4 regions of the Paenibacillus enshidis genome follow, and region 4 is predicted to be linked to each of the others. Evidence: riboswitches for the same ligand, from Rfam matches in the RefSeq annotation. Region 4 holds a riboswitch; each other region holds the start of a gene.
What was found. A riboswitch is a leader RNA that binds a small molecule or an ion and turns the genes downstream of it on or off. The one in region 4 is predicted to bind cyclic di-GMP.
Positions count from the first base shown of each region.

Region 1 (7,781 bases), on a different contig from region 4:
AACCGGAACCGGAATGCCGTTAACCTGGGGGCTCCTGCGGCAGCATTCAAGATGCTGTCTTATGGTAAAAGGCTGGCACCTCTGCTAAAGCAGGAAAATGTGCAGTGCGTGCACACCAATTCGTTGAAGTCGGCCATCTACGGAGCCGTTGCCGCCAAAGCGGCGAGAATCCCCCTGGTCTGGCATATCCGTGATCATATCGGCCCGCCGTATCTCAAGCCGATGGTCGCAAAGGTGATCCGGCTGATGTCCCGCTTTTTGCCAAACGGTGTGATCGCCAACTCCAAGTCAACGCTGCGGGCACTGGAGCTGCCTGCGCATAAAAAAACGCTCGTTGTATACTCCGCGTTCGCGAAGACGATAGGGTCCGTTGACGAAACGGAACCGGCAGGCAAAGACAGCAGCGAGTTCAACGTGGTCCTTGTGGGCCGGCTCGCCCACTGGAAGGGGCAGCATATTCTGCTGGAGGCGGCGCGGTCCTTTAAGGAGGAAACGCGGGTCAAGTTCTGGCTGGCCGGGGATGCGCTGTTCGGCGAACAGGATTACAAACGGCAGCTTGAAGACATGATTGCCCGTTACGAACTGAAAAACGTCAATCTGCTCGGACATGTCGATGATATTCAAGGCCTGATGAGACGCTGTGACCTGCTGATTCATACCTCCGTTACACCGGAGCCGTTCGGCCAGGTCATTGTGGAAGGCATGGCCGCCGGCCTGCCGGTGATTGCCTCCAATGAAGGAGGTCCGACAGAGACGGTAGTACATGACGAGACAGGGCTGCTGATTCAGCCGGGAGATCCTGTGAAGCTGGCCGGCGCGGTCCGGTGGATGCTGGAGCATCCGGCAGAGCGGAAGCTGATGGGGCAGAAAGGAATGGCCCGGGTAAAGGAGCATTTCGTTATCGAAAATACCGTCAAAGATATCGTTCGTTACTACAAAGGTTTGCTTGCAGGGGTGTAAACGATCTTGCGTTTAAAAGGATGGTACTGATGAAAATAGCGATAGCACATGATTATTTGATCCAAATGGGCGGAGCCGAAAGAGTGGTCGAGGTATTTCACAGCATGTATCCCAACGCTCCCATCTTCACAACGGTGTTCAGTGACAGCCGCTTATCACATAATTTGAAGGATGCGGATATAAGGGCCTCCTGGCTGCAGAACATTCCGGGAGTGAAGGCCAATTTCAAGGGCGTGCTTCCGCTGTATCCCATTGCCATCCGCGATTTTGACTTCAGGGAATTCGACATCGTCTTGAGTTCAAGCAGTGCTTTTATGAAAAGCATACAGGTACCCAAGCATACTTTTCATATTTGTTATTGTCATACACCGATGCGGTTTGCGTGGGACTACGACACTTACATGGCCGGACAGTCCAGATCAAGTCTGTTCAAAAGCATGCTGAGAATTTATATGAACCGCCTGAAATCATGGGATCAGAAAACGTCGCGCAATGTAAATCAGTTCGTCGCGAACTCTTCGGTTGTCAAGCGGCGCATTCAGTCCTACTACCAGCGGGATGCGGATGTTATTTTTCCGCCGATTAACACATCCCGCTTTGAGAGATCCTCTTGCATTGGAGACTATTATCTGGTCGTATCCCGCCTTATTTCATACAAGAGGATTGATCTGGCCGTACAGGCTTTTAACCGCAACGGCCTGAAGCTGCTCATTGTCGGCGAGGGACCCGACCGGAAGCGACTGGAAGAGATGGCGAAATCCAATGTTCAATTTCTCGGCAGACTGGAGGACAGCGAGGTCAACAAGCTGATGGCAGAGTGCCGGGCGCTGGTATTTCCAGGCATTGAGGACTTCGGCATCACCCCACTGGAGGCCAATGCGGCCGGCCGGCCTGTCATAGCCTTTCAGGGGGGCGGGGCACTCGACACGATCATACCGTATTTGAACGGTGTTTTCTTCCGCAGGCATGAAGTGGAGGATGTGCTGGAAGCGGTGGAAGCCGTGGAAAAGCATGGGTGGAACGTGGACGACATTACACGGCATGCCCGTAAATTTGACGAAAACACGTTTAAGGAACAGTTCAAAAAGTATGTGGAGCAAGCCTATGTGAACTTTCTTAAAGGGGGATTGAAGCCATGATGAAGCTGGCTGTGATCGGAACGGGATATGTAGGTCTGGTATCGGGAGTATGCTTTGCCTTAAAGGATAACAAGGTGATTTGTGTTGATCTGGCCGAGGAAAAAATTAAAAAGCTGAAGCAGGCCGAGTCGCCGATTTACGAGCCTGGCATCGAGGAACTGATTGAGCAGAATTTGCAGGAGCAGCGGCTTGAGTTCACTTCGGACCTGGAAGATGCGGTGCGTCGTTCGGATATCGTGATTTTGGCGGTCGGGACACCATCCCTGCCGAACGGGGAAGCCAATCTGCAGTACATTGAGCAGGCGGCGGCTGAAGTGGGCGCGGCGATGAACGGCTACAAGATCATAATGACCAAAAGCACCGTACCCGTGGGAACGAACGAAAAAATCCGTGAGGTGGTTGCACGGCATACCCGTCATGCATTTGATATTGTATCGGCACCCGAGTTTCTGCGCGAAGGCTCCGCGATCAGCGATACGCTTCATCCTGACCGCATCATTATCGGTATTGACAATCCTGCGCTGCGTGAGACGATGGTCGAGCTTCATCAGGATTTTACGGACAATATCTATGTAACGGATATCCGGAGTGCCGAGATGATCAAGTATGCCTCCAACGCCTTTCTGGCAACAAAAATTTCGTTTATTAACGAGATTGCTAATATTTGTGAAAAAGTGGGTGCTGACGTTACCAATGTAGCGGTTGGCATGGGCATGGATAAGCGCATCGGCTCCTCCTTTCTGCAGGCAGGAATCGGATACGGGGGTTCGTGCTTTCCGAAGGACACGAATGCCCTCATTCAAATCGCAGGCAATGTGGATTACGAGTTCAAGCTGCTTAAATCCGTAGTGGAGGTCAACGCTGATCAGCGCTATATGATGATTTCCAAACTGCGCGAATCTCTCGGGCAGTTAAACGGCATACATGTAGGTGTATGGGGCTTGTCCTTCAAGCCGAATACGGATGATATCCGGGAGGCGCCATCCCTCGAAATTGTGGAAACCCTGGTGAAGGAAGGCGCGTTCGTCAAAGTCCATGATCCGATCGCAATGGACAAATTCAGGGAGCAGTTTAATCATGAGTTTATTCAGTGGTGCTCCACGCCTGAAGAAGCGGCGCTTGGCTCTGACGCCGTCTGTCTGCTGACCGACTGGGATCACTACAAACAGGTTGACCTGCGCATGCTGGGCTCTGTGCTGCGCAAGCCGATTCTCATAGACGGACGCAATGTATTCACTGAACAGCAGATCGCCGAATCCGGATTAGAGTATTATTCGGTCGGCAGACCACGCATGAGTGGGCTTAACGGCCTTTCGCCAAGCGTTGCAGGTGCAGTATAATATAAGTGGCTGGGAAAAATTGTCCTTTTTAGGAAATTTACTTCATGGAGGGAGAGTGGAGTTATGAAATTGGTGCTTTTGTCTGGCGGTTCTGGTAAAAGATTATGGCCTCTGTCCAACGATTCCCGTTCCAAACAGTTTCTGAAAGTTCTGGAAAGCCCGGAAGGACATCCTGAGTCCATGGTGCAGCGGGTATGGAGACAGCTGGGAGACACCGGAATGGCGGATTCCTCTTATATCGCTACCGGCAGAGCTCAGTTCGAAATGATTCAGAGTCAAATCGGGAGTGATGCCAGCATTATCGTGGAGCCTGAACGCAGGGATACCTTTCCGGCCATTGCGCTTACAGCCAGTTATCTATACAGTGTCGCCGGCGCATCCCCGGATACGGTCATTGCGATCCTGCCGGTGGATCCGTATGTGGAGCAAACCTTCTTCCATACGGTGGCACGTATGGAATACACGCTGCAGGAAACGGGCGCCAATCTTGCTCTTATGGGTGTTATCCCATCCTATCCGTCCGAAAAATACGGTTATATTATTCCGAAAGAAGGCTCGGCCGGAGCGGCAGGCTGCCTGCAGGTCAGTCATTTTCAGGAAAAACCGAACCGGGAGCAGGCCGAGCTTCTGATCGAGCGGAGCGCGCTCTGGAATTGCGGAGTTTTTGCCTTCCGTCTGGGGTATCTGCTGAAGATACTGGAAGGGAAGGGGCTTCCGCTGAATTACGAAGAACTGCAGAAGCAATATCATATACTGCCTAAAATAAGCTTTGATTATGAAGTGGTGGAGAAGGAAGAGAACATTGTAGTGCTCCCTTATGACGGCTTCTGGAAGGATCTCGGCACCTGGAATACGCTGACAGAGGAAATGTCGCAGCGTCAGGTGGGCAAGGGAGTGATGACCGAGGATTGTGTGAATACAAACCTGATTAACGAACTGGACATTCCAGTTACTATTATCGGGGCCAGTGATCTGATCGTTGCGGCCAGCCCGGACGGTATTCTTGTAACCAACAAAGCGGAAAGCCCGCGGATCAAGGAAGTGCTGAAGGCTCACAATCAGCGGCCGATGTACGAGGAACGCCGTTGGGGGCATTACCGGGTTGTGGATTATGTGAAATATCCGGAGGGCAATGAAGTGCTCACCAAGCGGATTTGCATCGAGCAGGACAAAAATATCAGCTACCAGCTTCATCGAAAGCGGAGCGAAATATGGACGATCATCAGCGGCGAAGCGGAAGTGATTCTGAACGAGAAGCTGCATAAAGTAAAAGCTGGCGACGTGGTCCGCATTCCGGAAGGCACGAAGCACAGCATTTTGGCTGTAACCGATGTAGAACTGATTGAGGTGCAGACAGGTTCCGAACTGGTGGAAGAAGATATCGTCCGCTTTTGCATAGATTGGAACGACATCACTTTGCATCAGTTCATTTCATGAGAAAATTCTATAATCTGATACAAAAACGCACAGGTTGCGTTTTTGCGCATATAAATGAAAAAAATGATGTAGTTTTACAGGTTATTTTGTAAAATATCCTGGAAAATTGGTTCTAGTGTGAATCATATATTAATTTTTGGAAATTCCGAGTCGATATTCTAGGATAAGAGGGAGTTTCATAGCCTTCATAGAAAAATGGCAACCCTGCCGAAAGGCAGGTGTACGCAAAGCTAAAGGGCCTTACCCCCTAGAGGGCTGGCAGCCTGGCTACCGAGAGGGAGAGAATTGGTGAAAACTTATTCTATGTATCGATTTTTTCAAAAATTGTTGCCTGTCATGCTGTTTTGTTCCCTGCTTCCATCGGGACTGTCCCGTGAACACTCTGCTGCCCAGGCCGCTGCAGCGCCGATTAATCCTGCTGCTTCAGCCGAGGCGCGCGAATTATATATGTATTTGTTAAATTTGGACGGAAGCGGAATGATTACCGGTCAGCATGATTATCTGGAAAGCCCTGATGAACTGAACATCGAGCTGAAGAACATCAGTGGACAGTACGCTGGCCTGCACGGCTATGAGCTGGGTGCTGTTTCCAACCAGTCGACTGCGATGACCGAAGCCCAGCGCAGCAATGTTGTATATAGCGCCATGAATTGGCACAATGCTGGCGGCATCGTTACGATGACCTTTCATCAGGCGCTTCCCGGTAAACCGTTGACCTGGGCCAATGTGCAGGCGAAGATCACCCAGGCGCAATTTAACAAGTATGTAACGCCAGGGACCAAGGAATATGCAAGGCTGATCGCAGATCTGGATCAGGTCGCGGTATCCCTCGGCAAGCTGCGGGATGCGGGTGTGCCTGTTCTGTGGAGACCTTACCACGAAATGAACGGGGACTGGTTCTGGTGGGGAAACAAGAGGAACTTTGTGAAATTATGGGATATCATGTATGACCGATTTGTGAATGTCCACCAATTGAACAATCTGCTGTGGGTCTGGAATCCCAACGCTCCGAACGCTTGGGCTGCTCCTTATGCCAGTTCGTTCCCCGGTTTGTCCAAGGTCGATATTCTGGCTGCGGACATCTATGACAATGATTTTAAGCAGAGCTATTATGACGGCCTGCTCAATCTGGCAGGAGATAAACCGATTGCCATTGGCGAGCACGGTGAAATGCCTTCTGAGAGGGTGCTGTCGGCCCAGCCGAGATGGGTATACTCTATGACCTGGGGCAACATGCTGACACAAAACAATTCGAACCGTCAAATTTTTGCATACATGAATGAGGACAGAACGTTGACCAGGGATGAATTGATTGCCGACATGGCCGCTCCTCCTGAAGCCCCTCCTGTGGAGCCACCCGACTCTGCTCCTCCGGGAGCGCCGCCGGTCGGGGAAGAACCCGATCCCGAGCCTGCACCGGAACCTGCACCTGAGCCTGTTCCAGGTACGGTAAACGAGGGATTGCACGCCGAATTCTTCAACAATATCAATCTAAGCGGGACACCTGTGCTTACACGCACGGATGCCAAGCTGGATTTCAACTGGCGCAGCTCCGCGCCGGATCCGGCAGTGCCTGCCGATCAATTCTCCGCACGCTGGACAGGCAAGGTAAAACCGGGGTACAGCGGTACCTATACTTTTACGACCATTTCCGACGACGGAATCCGGGTCTGGGTGGATGGGCAGTTGATTATTGACAGTTGGTTCAAGCAAAGCTGGACGGAACGCAAAGGGAGCATCAGCCTTACGGCAGATCAGCTCTACGACATCAAAGTGGAGTATTATGAAGGAACAGGTGATGCCATGGCACGCCTGATGTGGGAGAGCGGACAGGAGGCCAAAGCGGTCATTCCTTCAAGCGCTTTGTTCCATACTGCGGAATAGCTCGCTTGTTCCGGAGATGACTCTGTACAGAAAGTGTGGACAAGAACAATGAAAAATGGGTTGGCGAACAAGTATGCATATTTGCTTTTGGGCTTGCTTGGCTTAGCTGTCTTGTTTTTGCTTCTGGGTTATGCGAACAAAAGCAATCAGGAAAATGACAAGACTGCGGCTACAACTTTATGGATGCTTGGCGTCAGTAATGATTCTTCCACCGAGTTCCAAGGAGGAACGGGCAAGGAATCCCTTACAGTAGACGTTAAAGCAGTGAGTGGAACGGCATTAAAGGCAGCGGGAGGCGCGGCGCAGGCCGTCAGGACCTCTTCCCCTGTTATTCAGCTTAACGGATCCGTTCCTCCAGGGCTGAATGCCGAGACCCATCCGGAGCTCGTGCTGGAGTATGAGCTGGATACCGTTCCGGCCAACGGTGTGCGCTTTAATGTCCGCATTCTGGATGCCAGCAAAGCGGTGCCGCAGATGTCTGTATTTTCCAATCACCAGTTTTCCGGCATGATCCAGATTGCGGGCGTGGCGGGAACGGAAAGTCCGTATACCTTCAAGAGCAATTATCAATTGTATATCCCGAAAGAACAGCTGCAGACAGGGGTAAACCAGCTCAAGCTCCGGGTGGCCCGGTGCCTGTACTGCTCCGAGGCGGAGAATTCGAGTCTCTGGTGGACATGGGACAGCCTGAGTCTTGAGAAGCTTGCTTCCCCGGTTACTGAACCGATTCATGGCAGCTACATCCGCACGGGAACCAATGTAAACAATAACGAGTTTTATTATGATAAAGGGGCTACCCGTCATCTTCCGGCCGTGATGAAGTGGCTGGGGATCGCCTACAGCGGAAATATAATGCGGGTTACCTGTGCGAGCAACGTCGGCAACGCATGCTCCGATCTGGACAATTATTACAAGACCCTCAAGCAGTACAACATGCAAGCTGTTGCCCTGTACCTGTATACAGGCGACATCAAGCTGAATGCGGACGGTACACTGCCGGATTCCGCCAAACAGAAGTTAA
Region 1 is NZ_JBHHMI010000006.1:171,003-178,783, reverse strand. Features, by position in the region: gene ACE41H_RS09635 (glycosyltransferase family 4 protein) at 1-960, shown strand, start outside; gene ACE41H_RS09630 (glycosyltransferase) at 990-2,099, shown strand; gene ACE41H_RS09625 (UDP-glucose dehydrogenase family protein) at 2,099-3,439, shown strand; gene ACE41H_RS09620 (sugar phosphate nucleotidyltransferase) at 3,503-4,876, shown strand; cyclic di-GMP riboswitch class I at 5,064-5,151, shown strand; gene ACE41H_RS09615 (glycosyl hydrolase) at 5,180-6,760, shown strand; gene ACE41H_RS09610 (hypothetical protein) at 6,809-7,781, shown strand, end outside.
Region 1: it holds a riboswitch for cyclic di-GMP, as region 4 does, so the genes downstream of both, ACE41H_RS09615 (glycosyl hydrolase) here and ACE41H_RS16275 (transglutaminase-like domain-containing protein) in region 4, are expected to answer to the same signal.

Region 2 (7,781 bases), on a different contig from region 4:
GCTGGGAGAAAGCTCGGCCGCCTTTCGGCATTCTGACTTAAGCTCCTCTAGCAGATCAGCACTAAACAGGAGCAACTCTGTCGGAAAAGACCTCACCTTCTCAGCACCCTTCCCAGGACCGGTATATTCCTCTAGAGCAACATGAAAATTAGTTCCGCCAAACCCAAAGGAGCTCACAGATGCCCGTCGTGGATGCAATCCGTCCCGAATCCAGGGCCGGGCCGTCGTATTTAAATAAAATGGACTTGTTTCAATCCCCAGCTTAGGATTGGGACGTTCGACCTTGATCGTTGGCGGCAGAACTTTATGATGCAAAGCCATAACCGCTTTTATCAAACCTGCGGCACCTGCAGCACCTTTCGTGTGGCCAATCTGGGACTTGACCGATCCGAGAGCACACCAGGGTGCCGAAACCGCCTCCTGCTGCATAAAAGCAAGCTTCAACCCCTCGAATTCTGAAACATCGCCGGCTTTCGTTCCGGTTCCGTGCGCTTCTATTAATTCTACGGTTTGCGGGGAATAGCCAGCCTCTTTATAAGCCCGCCGCAATGCCTTCGCCTGACCTTCTGCTACAGGAGCATATATACTTTTGGCATTCCCATCGGAAGATGTGCCTACCCCTTTGATAACGGCATAAATTTTATCCCCGTCACGCTCCGCATCGGCCAACCGCTTGAGTGCAACCATCCCGACTCCTTCTCCAAGGATTGTGCCGTCCGCCGCATCCGAAAATGGACGGCAATCCCCGGTAGGCGATAGTGCAGGGGTCTTGCTGAAGCATACATATGCAAAAATATTGTTCATCGCATCAACGCCGCCTGTGATCACCATATCCGATTTTCCTGTGGCCAGCTCCATAATCGACATGGAAAGCGCTGATAAGGAGCTGGCACAGGCAGCATCGACTACACAGTTGGTTCCGCCCAAATTGAGCCGATTTGCGATGCGGCCGGCAACAACGTTACCAAGTAAGCCAGGGAATGTATTTTCCTGCCACGGCACATAAGAAGCCGAAATGCGTTCGCAGATCTCTTCGATCTGGGACTCCGGCAATCCGCTCTCACGCAATGCCTTGGCCCAGATCGGACGTTGCAGCCTGGAAGCCATGTCGGATACCAATGAGGCCGTCCAAGTACCAAGGATGACGCTGATGCGCTCGCGGTCCATATGCCGGAACTGTCCGCGTGCAGCATCGTGCAATACCTGATTGGCCACAATCAAGGCTAATAGCTGACTCGGATCGGTGGCTGGAAGATTAAGGGGAGGAAGGGCATACTCCAAGGTATCAAAGTCAACATCCCCCAAAAATGCTCCCCTTTTGGAATAGGTTTTATCAATAGCAGAAGGATCAGGATCATAATAATCCTCGACCAGCCAGTGTGTAGGGGGAACTTCCTGAATCATGTCTGTTCCAGCAAGTATGTCCTTCCAAAAACCGCCAAGATCCGTCGACCCAGGGAACAGAGCACTAACTCCAACGACTGCGATATTACAAGGTTTTTGCTGATCTAACATACTAACCACCACCCACTTTCTCAATTTCCATAAAAATAATAACCTGGTTTTTTTCCACAAACATATCCACATCATTAATTTTTTCTTGCGGTATTTGTTGTGTTAACTCTTGCATCTGCTCCTTATCTCGATAAATGAGCCACCAATCCATCACAGCCTCCATATAACCAATAGAGGGGGTATCCGGAAGATAGTTAGCTATTAGCAATCGACCTCCAGGATTGAGTAAATTAAATAAATTGCTGGTTAATTTTTTCGCAAGACTCTCTGGCAGATAGTCATATAAACCAGCGGTATAAATAAAATCGAAGGTAGGAAGAGGCACTGTGTTACTAATAATTTCAATTAGAGAGGCATGAATTGTTTCTCCAAAGCCCTTTATTATTTCTGCGGCAACAGCAAGTGATTCCTTATCCTGATCAATAGCTACAAATTTCCCAATATTTCTGTTTTGAATCGCCACACTATCTAATGCTTCTCTCAAATAGCCACAAGCGACTGAGAGAATATATGGATTCGCAACCCGTTCTGCAGTTTGATTAATCTTTCTGGATAAAATACGTTTTCTTTCACGAACAGCATGACATGCATGACTTATACGGTTAAGCTCGCAATTTAGAATTTGCGGAATTTCGGATGAGCTAGCGCAAGGTGGCGCTGCTTTATCATGGTTATATATAAAGTCGATCACTACGGGATCACCCGCATAGCCGCGCGGTTTTTCAAATGCCCGACGGGTTAGCGGATCTTGTAAGAAAAACTGGCTTACGGCATGTTCACGATATTGGGGGACAAATTGTTTCCATTCTTCTGCTGAAGAATGGCTGCGTATGTGGCTTAATCCATCATAAAGGGTACTACACGCATCAGAGAATTGGCCTTGATTGATTTTAATTTTTACTTGATTCAGTAAATTGTTTTTATTCAGTTGATCCATATTGTGGTTAAACCTCCAAGAGAGCTTTCAACGGTTTTCGAATGTCCCATTTCCCCTGGCATTACATACCCCCGGATACGCCCAGCGTTTCACCAGTTATAGCGGCGGCGGCATCGGAAGCAAGATAGATGGCAGCTGCTGCAATCTCAGACGAATCTATAAAACGTTTCAGAGGTTGCTTACTCCAAAGATGCTTATGGAGAACCTCCTCCTCGGTGATCCCGTCTGCTCTGGCTACCTGTGCTATTTGTTGCATGACCAATTCAGTTTTCACAGCACTTGGCAAAATAGCATTAACTGTAATACCCTCGTTCACAGTTTCAAGTGCTACTGTACGCGTGAGACCCACAACGCCGTGTTTTGCAGAGACATATGCGGATTTATAAGGGGCACCCTTTTTACCATGAACAGAAGAAATATTAATAATTCTTCCATACTGTTGTTTTTTCATAAAAGGGACCACGTACTTCGTTAACAAGAAGGGGCCGGTCAGCATGACATTAATCAGTTGGTTCCATTTTTCCAAAGGGAAATCCTCTACCTTGTCAATATGCTGCAAGCCTGCATTGTTGACCAGAACATGGACATTTCCCCGCTCTGCGATCACCTGTTGGACAAAAAGCTGTACTGATTCCGGGTCTCCAACGTTTACTTCGTAACCTTTTGCCCGGTCTCCAATATCTTTCGCACGGCCAACCGCACTTTCCGCGTTCAAATCACCGATCGCGACGAAGTCACCATTTTTAACAAATGCTTCGGCAATAGAATAGCCAATGCCGCGAGCGGCGCCTGTGACGATAACTGTTCTTTCCCCATGGAATGGCATTGCATATCCCTCATTTCTTAATAAATAGCCGTGCAGGCAATTACCAAACAATGTGTAATACGAAGCTCTAAGCTGCTTTTCAATATTCTGTTACATAGAATTATAAAATTCTACTGAAATAAAAGAAGTCCCCAAAATTGGGTATTTCTTTTATTCACTAATTGAGGAATCATGGAGATGTCTGTCAGAATATTTAAGGGAGGCCATTCATGATGAGTAGGAAGAGAGTGGCTGTTATCACTGGAGGAATACCATAAAACGATTAGTATAAATCAGCATGCTGTGGCTTATGAAATTCTCGCAGCAGGCAAGAAAATGATTGAACTGAACAAGAGGGGCATCATCATTAACAACCCATCTGTACTCGGATATTTGGCTAGCCCCGGAACCTTTCCTTATCACGTGAGCAAAGGAGCAGTCAACATGATGATAAAATCTGTGGCGCTCGAATACACCCCTTACGGGATCAGAGTCGTTGCAGTAGCACCAGGCTTCGTTGATACGGACCTACTCCAGGAATTCAGAGACTTGGGAATCATAGATCAGATTAAAGCCAAAAGTATGAGCAACAAATTGATTGATCCAAAGCAAATAGCTGATGCTGTATATATGATTTCATTGGAGGAAGCCAGAGCTATTAACGGGAGTGTTGTCATGCTTGACGACGGATATGCCTCCTTTAAATAGGAGTGCTGTTGTTTTGGTGTATGTAGAACTGATAGCTCCCCTCCTCCTAAGCGCTATGAAAATTTCTTAAGAAATGCCCCTTTATGATTGACACTCGTTTTGGCATAGATTTTTTTGATAAACGTACGAACCGTACTTTGACTAATCCCACAAATATCCGCAATTTCAGGTACGTTTTTATTTTCCAGCCACCCATAGGCTATTTCTTTTTCACGATTGGTTAATGCATATCGATCAAAGAGAGAATAGGTCAGCTCTTTTTGTAGAAGGGAGTCCTTTTGAGGCAATTTGTCTTCAATATTCCTTGCCAGATGTTCAATGAGGGGCAGTGCGAATGTAACCTCATGAAAATAATGAAAACAAAGGCTTAGATAGCCTATAGTTATATTTTTTATTCGAATAGGTGTACAAACAGAAGACAATTCGGCGAACAATTTGTTGCTATGCTCGTCTCCAATGACGACAGACACCGCTCGATGCTCCATAGATAATGAAATGGCATTGATTCCCGCGTTTTTCATGGCGAATGATGTACCGTTTCTTATATTATTTCTTTCAAAATAACCTTTTAACGAATCGGTACCGCAATAATCGATAACGGTTCCATCCGTATCCGTAATCACAAACAAATAGGGTATCGACAGCATCTCATTCATATTCCGAGTTTCTTCTTGCAGTAAATGCAGAATTTCTTTTCGTTCAATCAACCTCTCTTTTATTTCAGACATACTGAGAATATTAGGAAAATGATCGTTTACTTCAAGTAATATTCTGTGGTCCATTATTCTCCCTTCTCCCCTTTAAGAATAAGTGACTAATAATGAAATCGATCTCCTAATCATCGCCACTGCCGAATCCGGCAGCCATTCGCAAAAATGAAAAAAGCCCCGTCCATATTTTGATAGCCATAACAAAATAGACGGAGGCTCCGTCGTATTCGGCAACTGGCTGGCATAGTAATCTAGGTTTCACCTTAGCCCCTGTAGCTTTGCGTCACCACCTTTCAGTGGGTTTGCTATTGTCGTACGAACAATAAATTTTTAATTATATAGTATAATATATATGCCGTTTTATCGTTTGGGAATAGGACCTTTCTATCAAGTATGACATAATGCGACAATCAATTGTCCCTATTTGAGGCATTTTAGAAAGAAGTTTTTTCGAATTGCGCTGATTGGCAAAACGGTCGAGAACAGAAAGGAGTCCCCCTCCCCTTGAAGACGGTCAGGAATACGGCTCCTCCTGCAATGCCCCCCGCTCATTCATCAATTTTTTTAGCTTCTCTTCCGTGCCTGTATTCGGTGTATAGATACTGCAGCGCAGATCATGCTCACCATAAACCTGCAAAGACGTAAGCTCAAACACCATCTTGCCCGCCTTGGCATGCCTGAATTCGAGATGAACATCCGGCGCGTAGCTCACCTGGCTCTGCTCCCACATCTGTTCAAAATCCGGATAACGATTTTTCATCTCCTCCAGAAAATGATCATACCATTCATCTTCCATGTACTGACCATAGTACGAACGGAACATCGCAAGGTAACCGCTCGCGAAATGCTCCCAATTCACTGCCAGCCTTTTGAATTCCCTGCGTGAAAAGAGCAATTCGATCATATTGCGTTCTTCCCGGGGAATCAGCTCAAAATCAAGAAATACATAAGCAGCCGCCAGGTTCCAGCCCACAATATGACAGGTCCGGTCTGAAATAATCGCCGGACAATAGCGCAGCTCGGTGATGATTTTTTCCAGTGAGGGAGTCATGAGCGGCACTTCTTGTTTTGCCGGATAGGATGCTGACAACCCGCTTTCCAGAGCGAGCGAGAACAGGTATTTTCGCTCGTCAGCCGTCAGCTGGAGCGCTGTGGCTACACAATCCAGTACAGACGGAGACACCTTGATGTCGCGTCCCTGCTCCAGCCATGTATACCAGGTGGTGCTCACCCCTGCCAGCTGTGCCACCTCCTCCCTGCGCAGCCCCGGAGTTCTCCGTCTCGCGCCTCCCGGAAACCCGGCTACTTCGGGAGAAAGCTTGGCACGCTGCGCCTTTAAAAAAGCGGATAAAACCTGCAGCCTCGTTTGCGAATTCATTGGTCTCTCCTTTTTCACAACGATTCATTAAATTATTATGGTACTAATTATACTAGCATAAACTATATCTTGTAATAGGATAAATTTCATGACATTCTATCCCTGATAACAGAATTTGTTCAGTTCAAGGGAGGTTCCTTTTATGGAGAAAGAAAGAGTCGTAATCACAGGCATGGGCGTTATTACGCCGCTGGGCAATAATGTGGAGACGTTCTGGTCCGGCCTTGTACGCGGGAAATCCGGAATTTCGCAAATAGATTCGCTGGATACATCAAAGCAGAAGGTGAAAATGGCGGGGATTGTACATGATTTCGATGCAAATGCGCTTTTTGGCACTAAAGAAGCCCGCAAAATGGACCGCTTCTGCCAGTTCGCTCTGGCGGCTGCGGATGAGGCCCTACAGCAATCAGAACTCAAGCTTGAAGAGATAAATAGGGAGCGGTTCGGGGTGTATGTCGGCTCCGGTACAGGAGGTATTCAAAGCCTGTTGAACCAGAGCGCCGTTCTCGCCGCACGCGGACCGGAACGGATCAGTCCGGTTCTGGTGCCCATGATGATTTCCAATATGGCAGCCGCCATGATCAGCATCAGGTATGGCGCGCTTGGCCCCTCCATGTCGCCGGTGACCGCCTGCTCCATTGGAAACACTGCTATTGGAGAAGCTTTTTTCAATATCCAGGCCGGGCGTTCGGACATCATGATCGCGGGCGGCACAGAGGCGGCCCTAACGGATATTGCCCTGGCCAGCTTTGCCAATGCGACTGCCCTCTCCACCCGCAATGCACAGCCTGAGCGGGCAAGCCGCCCGTTTGACGCGGAACGGGATGGATTCGTCATGGCGGAGGGGGCCGGCATCCTCGTTCTGGAATCCCTCTCCCATGCGCAAAACAGAGGAGCCACCATTCTGGCAGAGGTGATCGGTTACGGGGCGAGTTCAGACGCCTACCATATGGTAGCCACCCCGCCGGACGGACACGGGGCAGCTCGGGCGATGGTTGCTGCATTGTCCGAAGCCGGTATCTCTCCGGAACAGGTGGACGTCATCAGCGCCCATGCCACGAGCACGATGATCGGGGACCGCTCAGAGACCGCCGCGCTCAAGCAAGTGTTCGGAGACCATGCGTACCGTATGCCGGTCACAGCGAACAAGTCCATGACCGGTCATATGCTGGGGGCATCAGGCGCCGTCGAAGCGGTTGCGTTGGTGAAATCTCTGCAGGATGGCATCGTCCCGCCGACCATCAACCTGGAGACGCCTGATCCGGAATGCGACCTTGACTACGTGCCGAATCAGGCACGGCCGGCTGAGCTGATGATCAGCATGTCCAATTCCTTCGGCTTTGGCGGGCATAATTCCGCCATCCTTTTAAGGAAATTCATCCCATAATATATTACACTCAAGGGCCGTCCCGCTGCATGAAAAATGGGACGGCCCTTGAGCATATATATGAAATAAATTACAATATTATAAGTTATATACACATCAAGAAAGAAGGAAACGCCGCTGAAAAACAGATTGCAAATCGCATGGATAACTGTGCTGCTTGTCCTTGTGTTTATGGCTGGATGCACCCAGCGGCCAAACCAGGCCGCGGAAACTGAAACGGGCACCGATACTCCCGGCATTCAGACAGGCTCTGTTCCCGTAGTCTCCCCCGCTCACTGGTCATATGAAGGCGACACCGGACCAGAGCACTGGGGGGATCTGAATGAAGATTTCCTGGCATG
Region 2 is NZ_JBHHMI010000001.1:223,130-230,910, reverse strand. Features, by position in the region: gene ACE41H_RS00960 (beta-ketoacyl synthase N-terminal-like domain-containing protein) at 1-1,515, opposite strand, end outside; gene ACE41H_RS00955 (class I SAM-dependent methyltransferase) at 1,517-2,452, opposite strand; gene ACE41H_RS00950 (3-hydroxybutyrate dehydrogenase) at 2,514-3,278, opposite strand; partial or broken gene ACE41H_RS00945 (SDR family NAD(P)-dependent oxidoreductase) at 3,516-3,965, shown strand; gene ACE41H_RS00940 (helix-turn-helix transcriptional regulator) at 4,019-4,747, opposite strand; cyclic di-GMP riboswitch class I at 4,902-4,992, opposite strand; gene ACE41H_RS00935 (helix-turn-helix transcriptional regulator) at 5,190-6,053, opposite strand; gene fabF (beta-ketoacyl-ACP synthase II) at 6,196-7,440, shown strand; gene ACE41H_RS00925 (carbonic anhydrase) at 7,570-7,781, shown strand, end outside.
Region 2: it holds a riboswitch for cyclic di-GMP, as region 4 does, so the genes downstream of both, ACE41H_RS00940 (helix-turn-helix transcriptional regulator) here and ACE41H_RS16275 (transglutaminase-like domain-containing protein) in region 4, are expected to answer to the same signal.

Region 3 (7,781 bases), on a different contig from region 4:
ACTCCTTATCCCCTTCTTGTTCTTTCTCCTCGACCGGGGCTTGATCTTCCTCGATGGTTGCAAGCACCATGGGCTGGTCAATTTCAATTTTGGTTGCGGTTCTGTCTTTAATCAGCTCATTGACCTCAGACATTGTTAAATCCATGACATATGTATTATCCAGAAGCTCTAACTTCTGTATCTCATCTATTCCCGTGGTTTCCATGGAATCGATCAGGTTGGCACCCTTATGGTTCAGTTCTACAATATATCGTTGTGTTGAATATACATCTCCGGTTACTGTGGGATCTTGCTCTTCTTCCTCAAAGATGTCTTCTCCGACATCGCCATAGACATCACTTGTAACTGTAGATGCGGCTGATTCAGCTTCGACTGGCGAAATCCCCTGCTCTTCAGCCAGACTGGCATAAAATGTAGCAGGAAAGCTGCCGCTTACGATCACAAGGATCATAAGAATAACTAGGACTTTCTTCATAACTAACCTCCGATTGAATTTGTCTATATTTCTTTTATATCGGAGATATTTTAAAAAATATTAGTAAATTAGTCTCATAAATCATAATTTTTTCCGTATACATGATCAATTAGAACCACTAACAATGTCCTATCAAACAATATGAAGAAGATTCTACTGAATTGAACACATGATTTCTGCAGTAAAACTGTAAAGTGCCAGCCGAAATTTTCTGGCTGACCCAATAAACATGCAAAGCTATTTTCACAAACCACGTCTCTGCAATGGTTCCTTACGCAAATGAATTACACAGTTCTCAAACAGGCCCGTTGCCCGAATGATGGATCCAGTACCTCTGAAGACTTTATGAAAATATCACATGGGCAACCGAATATAAAAACGGGCCCCGCTGTTATCGCTTTGCGCCCACACCTCGCCGTCATGGGCCTCCACCAGCTTTTTCACAATCGCTAGTCCCATGCCGCTTCCGCCTGTCTGCCTATTCCTCGACTTATCCCCACGGTAAAACCTTTCAAAAATATACGGCAGATCCTCCGCTGAAATCCCTGATCCCGTATCGCTAATGACGAGGTAAACCGCCCCTTTTTCCTTACGTTCCCGGACGCTGACAGCCCCCCCGGCAGGCGTATGGTGAAGGGCGTTGGTCAGCAGATTCACGAGAATCTGCTTCATCCGGTCCACATCCATAAGCAACCTGACATCTGAAATGCCCTCGTACCGGAGCCGCACCCCTTTCTCAAGAAAAGTGGCTTCCATCAGTGCAGCAGCCTTTCCGACAACGATCCGCAGACTCTCTTCTTTCCGTGAAAGCTGGAATTCCGGCGAATCCATTACATTCAACTCCTCCAGCTCACTGACGAGTTGGATCAAACGCTCCACTTCTTCCAGACAGGAGTGAATCCGCGCGGGCGTTGGCTCCCAGACCCCGTCCTGCAAGGCCCTCATGTGGCTCTTTAGCGTCGTCAGCGGCGTGCGCAGCTCATGAGCGATGTCCTGGGACATGGACATGCGCAGCGACTGCTGTTTCTGTAGTTGTTTGGACAGCCGATTCAGGGAGGCCCCAAGCTCCGCGATTTCATCCCTGCCTTCCGTGTTGACACGTACGTCCAGACTGCCCCTGCTGATCCATTCGGCAGCCTGTTTCATATGGACCAGCGGGCGGGAGATGCGTTTCGCAAAATAAACGCCGATAATGAACGCCAGCAGCAGGGAAAACAAACCTGTCAGCAGGATCGACTGAAGGAGGGCGCTCTCCAAATGATCCATCAATGGAGACAGTCTTTTACCTGCCAGTGAGACCTGATCCATATACATCGAGATATGATAATGAGCGGCAAACATGCTGATCACGGCAAAAATGGCAACGATGCCTGCGGCCATGCCAACGATAGTCACGGCCAGCCGGATATACAGCCGGTTAAACATCAGCCCTCACCGCCAAACCGGTAGCCAAAGCCGTACACCGTAAGAATGTAGCGCGGATTGCGGGGATCTTGCTCGATCTTTTGCCGTACATTTTTGACATGCTGATCGATAATGCGGATATCCCCATCAAACCCGAGACCCATCACCCTGTCGACCAGCTCCTCCCGCGGAAAGCGGCGCTGCGGATATTTGGCGAGCAGAAGCAACAGCTTATACTCACTTGGTGTAAGGCTGAGCGGCTCCGAATAGTGGTATACCTGATTTTTCAGCGAATCGATGCGGAGATGCCCGTTATTAAAAGAGATGACGTCCGCCAATAGCTGCGAATCATCTGTCCGGCGCAAGATCGCCTGTACTCTGGCAACCACCTCATTCGGGTCAAAGGGTTTGATCATATAGTCATCGGCCCCGATGGACAACCCGCTGATACGGTCCGCCTGGGCTATTTTTGCGGTCAGCATGAGAATCGGTACGGAACTGAATTTGCGCACCTCCCGGCAGACGGTCTCCCCTTCCATGCCGGGCAGCATCAGATCCAAGATGAGCAGATCAACCCGCTGGCTGCGCAGTACAGCCAACGCTTCCTCACCGCTCGCACATTCCAGTACGTGAAAATGCTCCTTCTGCAAATAAGAAGCCAGTACCTCGCGAATTTTCTGTTCATCATCTACCACCAAAACGGTTTTCAAGGCATGTCCCTCCGTCGCCCAAGTTATACCGGAATTATACCACTCCGAATATGTATGAATCCCCTTGCCTATTAATTTCACCATTTCTGTTTAACCTAAACTTGTGAATATCTTTTGAAGACCGCTGGAAAATGAAAAAGCACCGGAAGCAATCCCTCCAGTGCTTTAAGCGTTAACGTATTTGGAATGTCCGGATCACCCGGATCGATATGATATCTGTATTCAACGGGTCAACGGGTTTAAATGTCATGCTGTATAAATCATACAGTCTCACCTCAACGCCGTATTCTTTGAACTTGTCAGAAAAATCTCCAATCGTAGGCCTTGTCCCCGTTTCGCAAGTAATTCGGCACTCCTCAAGCTTGATTTCTCTACTTTTGTATACAAATTCCACATCCGATTGATAAATACTGCTCACCCTGTTATTTCTCCCTCCGAATTTAAGGTAGCTCAGCCGCCATAGATCCCTAATTGCATCCTTAGGCCTGCAGCTTTGCGTCCTTGCCTTTCGGCAAGTTTGCCCTTGACATAAATGGTGGATCCTCCACTTAAAATAATATAATATATTTTTTCTGTTTTTTCGACATCTTACCGCAAAAAACGCTATTCATCACTCTTGTTTACTTTTTCTATTGTAGTGTTATCATAGATTGTAGTTCCTTAATGGATATGTACATTTCTGAAAGAACCTATACACGTTCAGATTCTATAAAAACCAAAGTATCCCACTTATCATTCATTTTTCAGGAGGTAAACATATGGCTTACAATATCCCAGTCGAAGCAACGCTTGAGGTGATGGGCGGCAAATGGAAGGCAGTCATTTTGTGTCATCTGGATAAAGGCGATAAACGGACCAGCGAGTTGAAAAGACTGATGCCTAGTATTACGCAGAAGATGCTCACACAGCAGCTGCGGGAGCTGGAAGAGGATGGACTTGTGAAAAGGCAAATCTTCGAGCAGGTTCCGCCCAAGGTGGTGTATTCCCTGACCGACTACGGCTGGTCCCTGAAGCCTGTCCTGGATGCCATGTGCGCATGGGGCGAAAAGCATATTGAACAAGACGGTCAAGCAGTCGAGGTTTAATGCCGCTGCTTCGGAACATGCACTTAAATCATCTGCACACGGAAGAGCCGGATTCCTGTAACTCAGGACTCCGGCTTTTTCCGTGATCTGCGTCTTCTTTCCTCCCGCTCCCTTCCTAGTAGGTACCTGGAAGTACCTATAGTACTTCAAAGTACGTACTATTCTTTTTCACGCGAAGCATCCATAATAGCATTTGCCGGCCGGCTAAAATATAAAAATAGGAGTGGAACTGAACATGTCGTCGGACAATAAACGCAGTACTCTGTCGCTGCTGGCTTTGGCCATCAGTGCCTTTGCGATTGGGACAACGGAGTTCATCAGCGTGGGATTGCTTCCCCTTATCGCTGAAGACTTGAATATATCTGTAACCATGACCGGATTAACGGTCACTTTATATGCGTTGGGCGTTACGTTCGGCGCTCCGGTATTAACCTCTTTAACTTCAGGAATACCAAGAAAAACGCTGCTGATCTGGATTATGATCGTGTTCATTGCCGGCAATTCACTTGCAGCCTTCTCTAGTGGAATCGGCATACTGCTTGCGGCACGGGTCATTTCTGCTTTCTCGCACGGCGTATTTATGTCCATCGGTTCAACCATTGCGGCTGACCTTGTGCCGGAAAATCGGCGGGCAAGCGCCATCGCCATCATGTTTTCCGGCTTGACCGTGGCCACGATTACCGGGGTGCCCTTCGGTACGTTTCTCGGACAGCAACTGGGCTGGCGTGCAGCCTTTATAACCATAGCAGTGATCGGTATTATGGCCCTGATCGCCAACTTGATTCTCGTTCCAGGCAATCTGCGGAAGGGGGGCAAAACTCCGGTACGGGATCAGATCAAGCTGATTACCAACGGACGGCTGCTGCTTGCTTTTCTGATTACGGCTCTCGGATACGGAGGCACCTTTGTCGTCTTTACCTACCTGTCTCCCCTGCTGCATGATATTACCGGCTTTGGAGAGACAACCGTAGCTTTCATTCTGCTTCTGTACGGCCTTGCGATTGCCATCGGCAACATCATCGGCGGCAAGGCCGCCAACCGCAAGCCGCTTTCGGCGCTGCTGTATATGTTTATTATTCAGGCGGTGGTCCTGTTTATTCTGTTCTTCACGGCCCCATTTAAAGTGGCCGGCCTGATTACGATTCTTTTGATGGGCCTGTTCGCCTTCATGAATGTGCCCGGTCTTCAGGTGTACGTCGTGAACCTTGCCCAGCGTTTTGTGCCGCAAGCCGTGGATGTCGCTTCCGCAATCAATATCGCGGCCTTTAACGGTGGGATCGCTCTTGGCGCTTACTTGGGCGGCATCATCGTGGACGGTCCGGGACTTATCCACACTTCATGGATCGGCGGTCTAATGGTGGTCGGGGCTGTAATTTTGACAGGCTGGAGCCTGCTGCTCGCCAGAAAAGACAAAGACGCCCCCACCGGGGAAGCTGTATAATGTATTTATCCAAGGACTGTTTCTTCCTGCTGAGGAGCAGTCCTTTTGAATACGAGCCCCTGTGAAAGGAGAATGGCGTATTTTTGCTACCAAGGATATTTTGAGCGTATGGAGAAAATTCGATCATTTCCCGATGGAAACCTTAACAAAAGCATGGTACTTTCAAAAGAATTCCGGGATAAAGCAAAGAGAAGTAGCTCAAATGAAGGAGCATCACGAGCAGTATGGTATTACAGGCAATTGCTTTGACCTCGCTTTGTGGCTGCTGCATGAGTTTGAAAAAGAGGGAATTGAAGCCTATCCGATCGGCCATGATTTGGGTACACCGAATGCACATGTTGCCATCATTGCGAAAAATGAGGAAGGGCACCGCTATCTTTGCGATTTGGGAGATCAGTGGCTCAATCCGGTGCTGGTAGATGCCGATAGCGAAGATTATACTGATGAGAGATTAACAGGCTTCTTTCCTGCGGCAGAGATACAAGTGCAATCGGCTGGAGATTTATTCACCGTTCTATACCATAGGCCAAACGGAAAGAGCAGCGAGCAAAGCTTTCATCTTGCCTCTATCCCAATCCATGAGTTTTGGCAAGCAGCCGAAATCTCGCAAAATACAATTAAGAAGAGGCCTTTATTGGAATGCAGAGTTCCCTATAAGCATGAAACCGCCCATTGGGAATTTTATGACTGGGAAAGCTTTCTGAGCACAACCGAAGGATTATTCAACGAGCCTGAAGCAGAATCTATAGAACAATGGTGTACTAGAATCCACCAGAAAACGGGTTATGACACAAAGTTCCTCTCCGAGGCATTGAACATATACAAAAAAATGTGAAAACCGCCTACTGCAGGCGGTTTGGGTGTTATTATGCCTTGTCCCGATCTGACTGCAAATTTCGCAAAAGCTCAAAGATTTGCCCTCTGTGATGCGCCTCATGCTCGACCAAATGATAAATAACCCATTCCGGAGTTACGTCATAGGCTTCAAGCTGCCTTGGGGTTCTCCAGTCCGTTATGTCCATGCCTTTAAAATGAAAGAGCAGCCTGTCGCGGACCGCTTGCAGACGGTGAAGATGCTGTTCCATGGTATGGCCTTCAACATGGACCAGAGAACCGTTCTCCAACCTGTCATCCTGCAGAAAAAGAGTACGGATTTCCGGTTCATATTCGCTGGCTTCAAGCACCTCGATATACAGCCAATCCGCCTCAATAAGCGCAATATGATATAGCAGCGACCCGATGCTGTGCCGTCCTTCCAATTGCCGATCCAGCAGATCAGGGCTTATGCCATTCAACTTTTCCAAAATGGTTCTGCGCACGTCCTCCAGACACCAAAGCCATCTCCCGATTTCGGGCTCATAGCCAGGCAGGGCTGTCATCTGTAGTGATTTTTTGACCACACCATCACTCTCCTTTGCTTTCAATATTCTAGATGGGGGATGCTTTTCCTCTTGCTTGACTTGACCAGAGACCCAAAGCATATTTTCCAGAGCGCAGGGTCAAGCTGTATTTTCACAAAAAAGGGAAGAGTCCTGAACAATTTATGAAACCTTTTGTACCAGGCTGTCCTGGCGGCCAAACTTCAACTACAATGATAGTATCCGGCAGGTTCTGAACAAAGACTGCTCAAACGCACAGAAAGGGGAATTCCATGAAGTACGTTAATGGAGAAGCGTCTGTCATTCTTACAGCAGCACAACAGGAAACCGGGCCAACAGAGTCCGGAACCACAACGGAGCAGACAACGGACTATGTATATCATGAGCCGGAAAGAACTTATATGGGCCTGATCATTGGCATTATCCTGATCCTCGTTATTGTAGGGGCCCGCATCGCGTTCTCGGTCTGGGCCAAAAAAAATAAATAATCCGAATTGCCTCCTTCCTCTTCAAATTCCGATATTATTCGTAATTTCTACGCCTTTTCGGTATAATGAAAAGTATCGGTTGAACTTGAGGAAGGTGAATGATTGTGGAACCCGAACTGAGAAACGAGGAAGATTGGAATAACGACTGCCATCAGCCCAGGGAAGTTCTTGATGGCATAAAAAATAAACTGGTTGATTTACAAACGGCTGCTGATATGGCCGAAATCTTCAAAGCGCTGGGCGATCCGACCCGGATCAGGCTGATCTACGCCCTGATTGAGCGGGAGCTGTGTGTGCATGATCTGTGTGTACTGCTGGATATGGGGCAGTCCGCCGTCTCGCACCAGCTTCGCTATTTGCGCAATTTACGCATCGTCAAACGCCGGAAGGTGGGAAAAACGGTGTTCTACTCACTTGACGATACCCATGTAGAGCAAATTTTTCTGCAAACCCATCAGCATATTACCCATCAGTAAAAAAACACAGCATCAATCGGTGCATATTGGCTCCGGGTTGACGCTGTGTTTCGTTTTTTCAGGCAAATTTTACGCTAATTCCTTCGTTCGCAGCACCCTCATGGCATTCAGCACGGCCAGCAGCGTAACCCCGACATCGGAGAATACGGCCTCCCACATCGTAGCAATGCCGAAGGCTCCCAGCAGGAGAAATACGGCTTTGACCCCCAGGGCAAACAAAATATTCTGCCATACAATGCGGCGTGTGCGTCTGGCGATATGGATCGCGGATAACAGCTTGGAAGGCTCGTCGGTCATAATAACGATGTCCGCAGCCTCAATCG
Region 3 is NZ_JBHHMI010000031.1:36,137-43,917, forward strand. Features, by position in the region: gene ACE41H_RS21975 (S8 family serine peptidase) at 1-475, opposite strand, end outside; gene ACE41H_RS21980 (sensor histidine kinase) at 830-1,900, opposite strand; gene ACE41H_RS21985 (response regulator) at 1,900-2,589, opposite strand; gene ACE41H_RS21990 (hypothetical protein) at 2,762-3,007, opposite strand; cyclic di-GMP riboswitch class I at 3,031-3,121, opposite strand; gene ACE41H_RS21995 (winged helix-turn-helix transcriptional regulator) at 3,348-3,674, shown strand; gene ACE41H_RS22000 (MFS transporter) at 3,910-5,115, shown strand; gene ACE41H_RS22005 (hypothetical protein) at 5,195-5,950, shown strand; gene ACE41H_RS22010 (DinB family protein) at 5,982-6,515, opposite strand; gene ACE41H_RS22015 (hypothetical protein) at 6,767-6,982, shown strand; gene ACE41H_RS22020 (ArsR/SmtB family transcription factor) at 7,087-7,458, shown strand; gene ACE41H_RS22025 (heavy metal translocating P-type ATPase) at 7,528-7,781, opposite strand, start outside.
Region 3: it holds a riboswitch for cyclic di-GMP, as region 4 does, so the genes downstream of both, ACE41H_RS21990 (hypothetical protein) here and ACE41H_RS16275 (transglutaminase-like domain-containing protein) in region 4, are expected to answer to the same signal.

Region 4 (7,781 bases):
TTTTATTTGTTTTGTTGAGCGTCGTATAGTACATTTTATTATTATAGTTCTACAAAATTGTTGCACCTAAAGGAGGCTAGTTTATGAGCAGTTCTTTGGACATTTTAAGACAGAGTAACGAATATCCTGTAGTGTTTATTGGTTCAGGTATATCCAAGAGGTACCTGGCTGACTTCCCGAGTTGGGAGGAGTTGCTTCAACGATTTTGGCGACAATTGAATATAGAAACAGATTTCTATGCTTTTTTAAATCAACTTAGAAATAAAGTCAGGGAAAGTTATGTATCTGCAACCGATAGTGAAGTGGCTTATTACACCAATATAGAGGCTGGAACAATAATAGAGTCCTCGTTTAATGAAAAATTTTATGCACAGGAAATCGAAATTGAAAACTTTACGCAACAACAAGCCTATCGAACACAAATCTCACCTTTTAAAAAAGCAATTTCAAATCATCTATTGTAATTTCTAAGGAGGACTATAGCCGATTTGATAAAAATTCGGTGCTTATCAGTACTAAAATTATCTCCCTTTTAGTTCATTCTCCAATTATTTTCTTGGGATATTCTTTAACTGATTTAAATGTTAGAAAAATCATTCAGGATTTTTCGACATCGCTCACTTCGTCAGAAATAAAGAGAATGAGTTCTCGGATAATTATTGTTGATCGAGTGGAAGGGATGCAGGAATTGTTGGAGAGGACGGTATATGATAAAGAATTAGGGTGTGAGTACACGGTAATTCAAACCGACAATTTCACTGAATTGTACGAGAAAACAGTTCAGATTAACCAAGGGGTATCCCCTTCAGAAGTTAGGCGTTTCCAGCAAGTTATAAAAAAATTAATTGTTGATAGTGGAAAAAAAGGGAGCTTAAATACTTTGTTGATTGCGCCAGAGCAATTAGAGGAGCTCGAAAAAAGAATAGGTGACGAGAAACTTGTAGTAGCTTTAGGTGACGCAACTTATATATTCCGGACACCAGATCTAATTTCATATGTGGAGGATTATATTTTTAATAAAAACGAGATACCTACTGAAATTGCACTTAGATATGTTGCGAGTCAGGGTAACACTGCTAAGATACCATTCTTCAGGCATGTTGAAATGGTTGATATTGATAAGACTGGTCTTAATGCAGTGGAGAAAGAGAAGATTAAGCAACGAATTGAACGATATCACGATTTAAATAGTTGTACTAGCGGAATTAATGCGTCTTATACAATAAGAATGAACTCGATTGAGGAAATACTTTCCTGCTGCTATAAAGAGCCAAAAGAACAGGACATTATCGCTTACAACATACATAGGCTAGCTAGGGATCAGATCGAAGCATATATTAAGAGGAAAATTGAAGTCGCGAAAGAGATTGGAGCAGGAAGTTTAAGTACTTCAATGCGGAGGTTGCTACTGGCATTCGATTATATATGCTCAAATTAAAAGAGGCCATCGCTGAACCACCGAAGTGATTGCCAATGACCCCTTGAATCTAACCCAATTATACATGATACCATGATTAATATCAATGGTTCATCGTCTATTGGGTCATGGTTAAAATGCACTTATGGCCAGAAAAGTATTCATCCTTGCACTTTATACCAAATTTAGGGAAAATAGTTTGGTGATACATCTTTTCTCAAACGTTGCTCATGCTTAAGAAGCCATTCCTTTCGCCATAAGCCGCCCGCATAGCCGGTTAACTTCCCGTTTGTACCAATAATTCGGTGACAAGGGATGACAATGCTTAATTTGTTTTTACCGTTTGCACTGCCGACCGCTCGTATGGCCTTTTCATTGCCAATGGAAACAGCAATATCTTTGTAGGACCATGTTTGTGCGTAGGGTACTGTTTTTAAAGAATTCCAGACTGTTTTTTGAAATTCGGTACCTTCATATATATAAGGAAATGTAAATTCAGTGCGCGTGCCTTTAAAATATTCATCAAGCTGATCATGGCAAAGCTTCAAAGCCTGGGGAGTTTCGTCATGGATAGCATTTATGATGTGATCCCGTTCTGTGAACAGGATAGAGTATACAGCTTGATCTGTTCCTTGTATTTCAATCATTCCAATGGGTGATTGGTAATCTAATATATGCAGTCTGCTCATATAAGGACCTCCAAGATAAAAGGTAGGCAGGCTCTCCAGCCTGCCGGTTAGAGTTCTTTGCTCATCTTACGAAACTCGCTTGGCGAGCAGCCTTTTAAGCTTCGAAACACTTTGTAAAAATTAGAGAGACTTTGAAAGCCAACCTCATAACCAATTTCAAGATTGGTCATACTGGTCGTTTGAAGAAGCTGTACGGCTTTATCGATGCGCACTTTGTCCAAAAAAGTACGTGGAGTCTCTGATGTTTCTTTTTTAAATAGCCTTTCAAGATAAAAGGGACTTAGACCGACCTGTTCCGCAACATCATTCAGCTTCAAATTTTGTTTATATTGATTCACTAAAATCGTCGTAATACTTTTAACGAATTCACTATGAGGAGAATGCTCAACCTCGGGCTGGCATCTTTTGCACGCACGATAGCCAGCCTTTTCAACTTCACTGATATTATGGTAAAACTCAACGTTTATTTTTTTGGGTTTTCTGGACCTGCAGGAAGGACGGCAGTAGATTTTCGTTGTTTTCACAGCTGTATAAAATAATCCATCATATCTCCGGTCGCAGGCAATGATTTTTTCCCACATCTCGTCAAATGAAAGATTTATACTGGTCATCACTTAATCGCCTTCCCTCCCAGTCTAGTTTTCATACTAAATGTAATGTATCCTGTGACTCCCATAATTCCTGAATGACCGACATTTTGCTTCCCCCTTCTGTTTATTGTAACTCATTTTATCAAGGAGGCTTTATTATTTCGTCCTCATTCTTGCTCTTATGGTCTGAGAGAGAATCGAAAAAGATCATCGAATGGGCGCAGAAATCAATGAATCTTGTAAATTTTCTCTTGATAGAAATAGAGATGTCTGGTAAGATAGTCTCACAAAAGCTACTCACGATAACGGCAAACTTGTCGAAAGGCGAGGACGCAAAGCTATAGGGCCTAATTGACGATATGTCAGATGGCAGCCAGCTACCGAAAAGAAGACGCTTTTTTTGTTTTCATTGGACAAAAATATATTGATATCTGGAAACTCTAGCACGATAACGGCAAACTTGTCGAAAGACTGGGACGCAAAGCTACAGGGCCTTCTTGACGTTATGTCAATGGCAGCCTGGCTACCGAAGGGAGTTTACAGTATGCGCAACGCAATATTCGCGATTGTAGGACTTTTTGCGTTATTATTGTGGGCTCCATTAGTACAAGCTACCCAATCTCAAAATTGGCTGGGCTTGGAACAGCTGGACCGTGGTGTGATCGTTATTCGATATGACGTGAAAGCCGGCATGAAGACAAAGCTCATGATTGCAAAAGGTCAGGACAAATATACATATATGCTTTTGCCGAACAAACGTCAGGAAGCATTTCCGCTGCAGATGGGCAACGGTGATTATATGGTTACCGTACTGGAACAGATCAGCGGTACCAAATACAAGATCGTTCAGGAAGCGCCTGTTACGCTTCAACTGACGAACAATAGCAAAGTGTTTCTGGGCTCTGTACAAAATATCAATTGGAGCGAACAGGACAAGGTCGCTCAGCTTGCAAAGAAGCTGACCAGGTCCGCTCAATCTGACGAGGAAAAAGTGCAGGCTATTTATGAATATGTTGTGGGTACGATCAGATACGACAAGGCACTTGCAACCAGTGATCTGACGGATTACCTTCCCGATATCAACCGTACGATTACCGGACAGAAAGGGATGTGCTACGACTATGCCTCCCTATTCGCTTCCATGCTGCGGAGCATCGGTATTCCAGCCAAGCTAGATATGGGAACATCGGAATACGTCGATGTTTACCACGCCTGGAACGAAGTTTATTTGAACGGGAAGTGGGTAACCATTGATACAACGGTCGATGCGGGCTGGAAAGCCAGCGGGGCTGATTTTAAAATGATTAAAGACGCCGCTCGTTATTCAGTATCCAAGTATTACTAAAATAGTATACATTCAATCTAAGCTTTGGACAAATGTCCAAGGCTTATTCGAGTTTGTAGAGAAATTGTAGAGATCGGGCAGTTATAATGCAAGAAGCCCATTTGGTTCTGGTGGGAAAAACAGGGACAATGAATCGTGCGCCATTAGAAATATGCGGAGGTGATGGACTGGACGGTCTCAACGGCATACAATTCAATGGAGTATAGATAATCTGATTTGCGCACGGCAGCAGGATCGGAACCGAACATTACGAGGGTGATGTAGAGACTGAGGGAGAGATTATGAAGAAAAAAGTTAGTGGAATCGTTGTGGCGCTGCTGCTTCTGCTTCAATCGCTGTTTGGTGTATCCGCCTGGACGGCCAATGCCAATGCGGCAAATGCATCGGCAAGCGTGCAGGAATCCGTGTATGGAGAGACGGAAGACGTTGGAGTCACGGATGACGTCTATATCCCACCAGCGCCGGTCAACAATACGGACAACATTTTAACAAAAGTGGTATTAACCGACTTGGACGGTAACGTGATCGATGCGGTATATAATCCGGACAGCACCCTGGACATCGGTAAGGCTGTCAATCTCAGCTACGAATGGGAGCTTCCGAACAATCACGGCTACAAGGACGGGGATACTTTTACCTTCGAGCTGCCAAAGCAGTTTGAAATTTTCACGGACATTGAAGCACCGCTCGTGGCCGATCAAGACGAAGTTGGCAGATTTACCGTCGATCGCAGCGGGAAGGTTGTCATGACCTTCAACGGTTATGTAGAGAGCCATTCCAATGTAAGCGGCATGCTGGAAATTCGTACGGAATTTACGAAGGAAACCATTAAGGGGAGCACGGAAGTCATCATCGCCATTCCGGTAAAAAGCGGAGTGCAGACCGTTATCGTGAATCTGAAGCCGCAGGGTGGAAAGCTGATTGATAAGCAGGGAAAAGCGATTGGCAAAGACCGGATTGATTGGACGGTTCAGGTCAACAAGTCGCTGGATAAAATCAAGCATGCGGTCATCACTGATACGATGCCTGAAGGCTCGGAGCTTATCGCCGACTCTGTGGAGGTGTACCGCCTGCAAGTTAACGGCGATGGCTCGACGGTCCTTGGCGAAAAGGTAGGGGCCGACAAGTATACAGTCGAAACGAACGGCGGTGCCAAACTGGAGCTTGCTTTCCAGGATGAAACGATCAGCAAAGCCTATGAGATTCGTTATTCGGCGAAGCTTGCCGGCGAGCAAACGCGTTTTGAGAACACTGCTGTACTGTCTGGCGATGGGATGGAAGATGCCAAATCGACCGCTACGGTAACGGTAGACCGCGGTAAGTTTTTGGATAAGTCATATCGCCAGGATAAGGACACTGGAATTATTACCTGGACCGTGAAATACAATTTCAACGAGAAGAAGATTCCGAGTGATCAAGCGGTTATCACGGATGAATTCAGTGCGATTCATACATTGGTTGCCGATTCGTTGAAGGTGTATAAAGGGAATTCGACGAAGGCCGAAGATCAGCTTTCACCGGATGAATACACCTTTACACCGACAGGTACGAACGGATTTACGTTGCAATTCAAGAGGGATATCGATTCTCCGTATACAATCGTTTATCAAACGAAGCCAGTCGACCGGACGAGCGCTGACGGGCAGCAGGTGAAGAATAAAGTCGTATCGGGTGATACGTCCAAGGAAGTAACCGCTCCGGCCCAAGGAATTCGAGCTCTGGTAAAGGGCGTTTGGAACGTCGACTTTGCCAACAAAACAGCGAAGTGGCTTATTACGGTTAATGGTGATAAAAAGCCGGACGGCACCAAGTACAGTATGGAGAATGTAGTCATCAAGGATACGTTCCCACAAGGCGGCCTCGATTTCATTCCAGATTCAGTGATCGTAAAAGCGGACGGGAAAGTTGTTCCGGCAAGTGATTATAGGGTTGAGTACGATAACGCACGCAGCGGTTTTGATATCACTTTCTCCAAGACCATTGACACCACGTATACAATTGAGTATCAAACCAAGTTTAATATCGATTGGCTGGAGAGCAGCAATAAGGATTACATGAACAGAGCCATCATGACATGGAGCGAGAACGGCGAAGCAAGAGGGCCGATTCAGCGGGATGCGAGCTTCTCTTCCGACGATTATACGAGAAATAACGGCGGTAAAGACGGCAGCTACGATCCTGTCAACAAAGAGATTACGTGGAACATCAAGATGAACTACAATCTCAAATCGCTAAACGAAGCGGTTGTAACGGATGTTCTGAAGCATGAGCAGAAGCTTGTGCCGAATTCGGTTAAGGTATACGAGATGAAGCTGACAGGAGAACGGAATGGGATTACGAAGGGCGTCCAAGTTCCTGCGTCTCAATATGAGGTGACGGAACCGTCCGCAGCGAACGGAAACCAATTGTCCATTCGTTTTACCGGCCCGATTTCAACCGCATACTGGATCGAGTTCAAAACATCGCTGCAAGGTACGTTGATTGTCAAAAATATTGATAATACGGCTGAGTTGTGGAACGGCAGCGATAAAGCGGCGACGTGGAACGCCAGCGTGACGGTTCCCCACGGCGGCGAATATGTGAAGAAAAGCGGCGCCCAAAACGGAAATAAAATCGATTGGTCCATTCGAATCAATGAAGGCCAGTCGCAAATTTCCAACGCCAAAGTTATCGATTATCCAAGTGCGAACCAAATCTTGATCGAGGACTCATTCCATCTGTACGCAAGCAAGATCAATGCAAACGGGGAAGCAGTCAGAGCTGATGAGCTGACAAAAGGTAAAGATTATACGTTAACCATTTCAAGGCTTGACGGCGATCAGGAGACGTTTGAATTAAAGTTCACGAATGCTATCTCCACGGCTTATATTTTGGAGTATCAGTCGTTCATTACCGCTGGAGATAAAGAGGCTGTACAAAATAAAGTGGCGCTCGAAGGAGATCAGCTGAAGACCGAGCTCAGGGAAACGACGGAAGAGGTTATTGTTCGCACTTCCTCCGGTTCAGGTTCGGGAGGCGGCGTAACAGGCAGCCTGGAAGTAACGAAGGTTGATCAGGATGATCAGACGAAGCCGCTGGCGGGAGCGAAGTTCGTGCTTTACGATAAAGCAGGCAAGAAGACGCCGATCGTAAAAACAACGGATGCGGACGGCAAAATCCTGTTTACGAAGCTGTTGTATGACGACTATATTCTGGAGGAGCTGGCAGCTCCGGAAGGATATAAGATTGATCAGGCAACATGGGACGTAACGATTGACTCCAAAATCCAGAGCCAAGGCAACGTGAAGAAAATGACCATCACGAACGCTAAGGAAGAGCCCGCTAATCCTGGCGAGCCAACCGACCCAGGCAACCCTGGTAATCCGACGGATCCAACAGATCCAGGCAATCCAACAGATCCGACTGATCCAGGAAACCCAGGCAATCCATCGAATCCGGGAACGCCAGGTGGTTCGAAGGATGACGATGACGATGATGATCCAGGGCTGCCTTCGGAAACTCCGTCCAGTCCAGGAACAGGAACCCCGTCTAACCCAGGGACGCCTTCCGGAGAAGTAGAAGTGCCGGATGAAGACACCCCGAGAGGTGAACCAACAACAACTCCTCAAACGCCTTCGACGGATGAGCCGGCAACACCAACCGTTGACATCGATGAGGAGGATACTCCGCGTGGTGAAGGCAAGCCGGAACCGCAGAAGCCACAACCGGAGAAGTCTGCATTACCAACGCCGAAACCGCAA
Region 4 is NZ_JBHHMI010000014.1:100,837-108,617, reverse strand. Features, by position in the region: gene ACE41H_RS16300 (SIR2 family protein) at 84-464, shown strand; partial or broken gene ACE41H_RS16295 (hypothetical protein) at 503-565, shown strand; gene ACE41H_RS16290 (hypothetical protein) at 692-1,438, shown strand; gene ACE41H_RS16285 (methylated-DNA--[protein]-cysteine S-methyltransferase) at 1,603-2,106, opposite strand; gene ACE41H_RS16280 (bifunctional transcriptional activator/DNA repair enzyme AdaA) at 2,154-2,717, opposite strand; cyclic di-GMP riboswitch class I at 2,994-3,081, shown strand; cyclic di-GMP riboswitch class I at 3,140-3,227, shown strand; gene ACE41H_RS16275 (transglutaminase-like domain-containing protein) at 3,241-4,041, shown strand; gene ACE41H_RS16270 (collagen binding domain-containing protein) at 4,323-7,781, shown strand, end outside.